Halioglobus japonicus: one gene and its partner. The protein of the gene in region 1 interacts with the protein of each later gene in a pairwise test. Links are inferred from orthologs where the notes say so. Each region holds a gene or a part of one and is shown on either strand. Other genes may lie near its edges.

Region 1 (2,907 bases):
TTATCGAGGGGCAATTTCGCCGTGTCGATGACGATATGAGGCCATAAGGTATTGAAAATAAGGGTATAAATTTACTTTCAGGCCTTTCTGTCCAGCCCCTTGACCCCGCCGTAACTCGCACTAGAATTAGCACTCTCTTAAAAAGAGTGCTAACCGCCCCTTGAAATGCTCCGGGGCGGCCCCATGAACCTAGCAGCGCCCCGCTGAGGGCTCTCATAACATTGTCACTAGGAGAAACAGACAAATGAGTATCCGTCCCCTGTACGACCGCGTGGTCGTTCGTCGCAACGCAGAGGAAGAAACCAGTGCAGGTGGCATTCTGCTGCCCGGTTCCGCCAAGGAAAAGCCCAATCAGGGCGAGATCGTTGCAGTTGGTGAAGGCAAGGTCCTGGATAACGGCGAAGTACGCCCCTGGCCGTAAAAATTGGCGATACCGTGGTCTTCGGCCAGTACGCCGGCAGCAACACCATCGAAATCGACGGTGAAGAACTGATCATCATGGGTGAGAGCGAGATCTTCGCTGTGGTCGAATAAGACCCGCCCGAATAGAACACGACCAGATTAAGTTTTAAGGAATTTAGACGATGTCAGCAAAAGACGTATTTTTTGGCGACGACGCTCGCTCTCGCATGCTCAACGGCGTGAACACACTCGCCAACGCCGTTAAGGCAACTCTCGGCCCCAAGGGTCGCAACGTAATCCTCGACAAAGCCTTTGGCGCTCCTACCGTCACTAAAGACGGTGTATCTGTTGCCAAGGAAATCGAACTGGAAGACAAGTTCGAAAACATGGGCGCGCAGATGGTGAAGGAAGTTGCTTCCCAGGCTTCTGACGTGGCTGGTGACGGTACTACTACTGCCACAGTACTGGCTCAGTCCATCGTCAACGAAGGCTTGAAGTCTGTTGCCGCTGGTATGAACCCGATGGACCTCAAGCGCGGTATCGACAAGGCTGTTGCGGCTGCCGTTGAGAAGATCCTGGAAGCTTCCATTGCCTGTGAAGATTCCAAGGCGATTGCCCAGGTAGGCACTATCTCTGCTAACTCCGACGCCCAGGTAGGTGACATCATCGCCGAAGCCATGGACAAGGTTGGCAAAGAAGGCGTTATCACTGTTGAAGAAGGTTCCGGCCTCGAAAACGAGCTGGACGTGGTTGAAGGTATGCAGTTTGACCGAGGTTACCTGTCTCCCTACTTCATCAACAACCAGGACAGCATGAGCGTCGAATCCGAAGCGCCCTTCATCCTGCTGGTAGACAAGAAGATCTCCAACATCCGCGAACTGCTGCCCCTGCTGGAGCAGGTTGCCAAGGCTTCCAAGCCGCTGGTCATCATCGCCGAAGATGTTGAAGGCGAAGCCCTGGCCACCCTGGTTGTGAACAACATGCGCGGCATTGTTAAAGTTGCTGCCTGTAAGGCACCTGGATTCGGTGACCGTCGTAAGGCCATGCTGCAGGATATCGCTATCCTGACCGGCGGTACTGTGATCTCTGAAGAAGTGGGCCTGGACCTCGAGTCCGCCACTCTGGAACACCTGGGCACCGCCAAGCGCGTAACCATGGACAAAGACAACAGCACTATCATCGACGGTGCTGGTGAAGCTGCTGCTATCCAGGCGCGTGTGGGCGAGATCCGCACCCAGATCGAAAACACTTCTTCCGACTACGATCGTGAGAAGCTGCAGGAGCGCGTTGCCAAGCTGGCTGGCGGTGTTGCAGTCATCAAGGTTGGCGCCGCCACCGAGATCGAAATGAAAGAGAAGAAAGCCCGCGTTGAAGACGCCCTGCACGCGACCCGCGCTGCGGTGGAAGAGGGTGTTGTTGCCGGCGGTGGTGTTGCCCTGGTGCGCGCTGTTGCGGCTATCAAAGGTCTGGAAGGCGACAATGAAGACCAGAACCACGGCATTGCAGCTGCGCTGCGCGCCATGGAAGGTCCTCTGCGCCAGATCGTCGGCAACGCTGGTGACGAAGCCTCTGTGGTACTGGACAAGGTCAGCAATGGCGAAGGCAACTTCGGCTACAACGCTGGCACTGGCGAGTACGGCGACATGATCGAGATGGGTATTCTCGACCCCGCTAAGGTAACCCGCACTGCGCTGCAGGCCGCTGGTTCCGTGGCTGGTCTGATGATCACCACCGAGGTAATGGTTGCCGATGCACCTCAGGATGCGGCTGCGGCGGCACCTGCCATGCCAGACATGGGCGGCATGGGCGGCATGGGCGGCATGATGTAAGCCCAGCCTCTCAGGCAAACCCAAAAAGCCCGGCCCAGTGCCGGGCTTTTTCGTTTTTTGGGGGGGACATTTTTTGGGGACAGACCACAATTGTTTGGGGATCGACCGCGCTGTAGGGGACAGACCACATTTATTTGGGGAGAGAACAAGGTACGACCCGGGGAGTGCGGTCGGTCCCCTAATAAATGTGGTCTGTCCCCGAATGCTGGCCCGGTTTTGGTGGCCTTTGCCGCCGGTTTGCACTACGGTATACGCCCTCAGAACAGAACAATCCCTCCAGAGGTATCCATGTCACAAATCGTCACCTTCACCGAAGAAGAAAAGTACTGCCTGATCCAGATGGATGACGGCAAGGCCAATGCCATTTCATTTGTGATGCTCGAGCAGCTTGGTGCTGCGTTCGATCAGGCTGAAGCCGCGGGCAAGGTCGTTGTCCTTGCGGGGCGCGCTGGCAAGTTTTCGGCGGGCTTCGATCTCTCCGTTATGGGGCAGGGTGGCGATGCGATGATGGATCTCGTTACCCGTGGTGGCGATCTGGCCCGGCGTATGCTGACCTTCCCAACCCCGGTAGTGCTGGCCGTTACCGGCCATGCCCTGGCCATGGGTGCGATTATGCTGATGTCGGCCGATTACCGTATTGGAGCCTCAGGGCCCTTTAAGCTGGGTCTGAATGAGG
Region 2 (2,971 bases), 1.5 Mb from region 1 along the record:
TGTACTTATTCAGCGCCTGCAGGAGAGCGCCGGCCTGACCTTCGAGCGGGTGGCAGACGTACCCTGATCTCTTGCCACTAGACCAGACTCTGTCGACCTCAATTGGGGGCGTTGTCTGGTCAGTGGCCAATACCTGGACGTATCTTCAGCAACTGTCTAATTATTGCGCCAGCGCAGGGAGAGGATCATGCCCGAGGGCCCGGAAATACGGCGCGCGGCCGACGCTATAGGCGACGTGCTTGTCGGCGAAGTGGTCGACACCGTGCGATTCGGCCTGCCACGCCTGCGGAAATACGCGCGCCAGCTACGCGGCCAAAAGGTGGTGGATGTAGAGACCCGGGGCAAGGCGATGCTCACACATTTCGATCACGGCTACAGCATTTATTCGCACAACCAGCTGTATGGCGTATGGCAGGTGGTCGAGGGCAAGAAACTCCCCAACACCACTCGTTCAATGCGCCTCCTGCTGCAGACTGCCGACCACAGCGCAATTCTCTACAGTGCATCTGATATCAGTGTTTGGCCAACGGAAGAGCTGTCCGAACATCCGTTTCTGCAAAAACTGGGACCCGATATTATGGACCGCCGTCTCACCTGGCGGGCCGTGGCGGCGCGGCTGGAGGATGCCAGATTCGCTGGTAAGTCGCTGTCAGTTCTCTACCTGGACCAGGTCTTTCTGGCGGGAAATGGCAATTACCTGCGCTCCGAAATTCTGTTCGATGCCGGCCTGGACCCGAAGCGCACCGCGGCAGACCTGACCCGCGGTGAACGCGGCAGGCTGGCCAGGAGCACCTTGGATATTAGCCGACGCAGCTACGACACCGGTGGAATCACACTGGCGCCGCAGCTGTCGAACTCGCTGCAGCGCCAGGGATTGACGCGTGAGTGGAGACGGTTTTACGTGTTCGGGCGCGCTGATTATCCCTGCTATCGCTGTGGCAGCGAGATTCGCCGCGAGGAAGTGGGCAGTCGGCGCCTCTACACCTGTCCCGGCTGTCAGCCGAGGGATGCTGGATGACGCTGGCGCAGTCGGCATGCAAGCCGCAGTACTCGCTGGGAGATGAATACGTGGAAGCGCCCCCGCGATGTCCCGGCGTATATCGATTTCTCGATGGTGAGGGCCAGGTGCTCTACGTGGGTAAGAGCATTGATATGCGCAGTCGCATTCGCTCCCACTACGCCAGCTCCAGCCAGACTGAGCGGCAGAAGCGAATGTTGCATGGCACCCGGCGCATCGACTTTCGCCCCACGGCCGGTGAGGCCGGGGCGTTGCTACTTGAGAATGCGGCCATTAAACGTGAAATACCCCTCTACAATCGGCGCCAGCGCTCCGTCCGCAGGCTCTGGTCGATCGTGCTAACTGCCAATGCCGCGGGGTTCCTGCAGCCTGAGCTTGAGAGCTTCAGTCTGGAAGGCCTGGACGTTCGTGCAGCCTACGGTTCGTACAGGAGCCGCTATCACGCCCGCCAGGCCATGGATAAGCTCGCCAGGTCAGAGCAGCTCTGTCCCGGAGTGCTTGGGCTCGAGCGCGGCAAGGGGCCGTGTTTCCAGCGCCAGATTGGACGCTGCCAGGGCGCCTGTGTGGGGGGCGAAGCGCCTGATGCTCACAACGCGCGGCTCCAGAGCGCTCTGGCATCCCGGCGCCTCAGTGCATGGCCAATCACGACCCCGGTGCTGCTGCGCGAGTTGGCCGAAAAACCGGATATGCACCAGCCTGCGCAGGAATACCATTTGCTGCACAACTGGATGTATCTCGGCACCTATGCGTCACCCGAAGCGGCGAGGGCAGTCGACGGAGCGGGAGGCACGATGTTCGACCGTGATACCCATCGTATTCTGCGGGCGACGCTTGGCCGGGGCGAATGTGACCTGCTGGATCTTGAGTCAATGAAAGCGGTGGATTGGCCAACAGGCGAGCTGATTCCATGAGTATTTCCGTGGTCTGGTTCAAGCGCGATTTGCGGTTGCGCGACCACGCGCCACTGACGAATGCGATTGCTGCAGGCCGGCCGGTCTTCCTGATGTATTGCTTTGAGCCCGAACTTGTCAATGACCCCCGCTACTCATCGCGGCACTGGCGGTTTGTCGGCGAGTCCCTGCGCGACATCAATGCGTCGTTACGATGTTTCGGTGCGCGAGTTCACGTGTTCAGCGCTAATCCTCTGTCGGTGTTTCGATTGCTGCACGAGCAATTTGGCGTGGCCGCCGTATACAGCCACGAAGAGACGGGCCTTGAGATAACCTTTCAACGAGACAAGGCCGTTGCCACTTACCTCAAAGCAGTAGGTGCTACATGGCAGGAAACGGCAACCAACGGTATCCAGCGGGGGCGCCGCGACCGGCGAGGCTGGAACAGGCGTTGGCGCGAACTGATGAACTCGCCCCAGATACAGCCGAACCTTGAACACTTGCAGCCCCAGCCCTGGCGTCGTGACGGGCCCTTGGTGGCACTCTTGCTACGCAGCCCCCCCGCGAGTTGGGTGACGGAAGATGCTGAGTTCCAGCCAGGCGGTCCCGATGCCGCAGATGCCTGCATGCAGTCTTTTTTCAGTGACCGTGGGCGCGACTATGAAGGCAATGTGTCCAGTCCAACAGCGAGCCGGGAACATTGTTCAAGGCTCTCTCCCTATCTTGCATGGGGCAATCTATCCATACGACAGGTTTACCAGAGCCTGGAAGCCAATCGACAGCGCTACGGATGGGACCGATCGATGGCGGCCTTCGAATCGCGCTTGCATTGGCATTGCCATTTCATTCAAAAGTTCGAGATGGAATGCCGTATGGAGTACGAAGACGTTAACCGGGGTTACCGGGATATGCTCCGGCCGCCCGATGCTGAGTTGCAAGCTGCGTGGCGTGAGGGGCGCACCGGCTTCCCCATAGTGGATGCCAACATGCGCTGCCTGCAGGCAACCGGCCACACCAACTTTCGCATGCGAGCCATGTTGGTCAGTTTTTTCTGCCATCACCT

Evidence for each region.
Region 2: the proteins of groL (region 1) and BST95_RS01665 interact in binary tests that used the Escherichia coli proteins (3 or more experiments, as listed by UniProt). The link is inferred for Halioglobus japonicus from one-to-one orthologs.

Annotation. Positions count from the first base shown.
Region 1 is NZ_CP019450.1:1,838,553-1,841,459, forward strand. It holds groL (chaperonin GroEL), read left to right. Parts: upstream 1-584; coding sequence 585-2,231; downstream 2,232-2,907. Other genes in the region: BST95_RS08665 (FxsA family protein), read left to right, coding at 1-47; BST95_RS08680 (crotonase/enoyl-CoA hydratase family protein), read left to right, coding at 2,520-2,907.
Region 2 is NZ_CP019450.1:353,111-356,081, reverse strand. It holds BST95_RS01665 (GIY-YIG nuclease family protein), read left to right. Parts: upstream 1-1,014; coding sequence 1,015-1,929; downstream 1,930-2,971. Other genes in the region: BST95_RS01660 (FAD-binding domain-containing protein), read left to right, coding at 1,926-2,971; nei (endonuclease VIII), read left to right, coding at 188-1,018; BST95_RS01675 (saccharopine dehydrogenase family protein), read left to right, coding at 1-67. UniProt on the Escherichia coli protein: Incises the DNA at the 3' side of a lesion during nucleotide excision repair. Incises the DNA farther away from the lesion than UvrC. Not able to incise the 5' site of a lesion. In vitro, the incision activity of Cho is UvrA and UvrB dependent.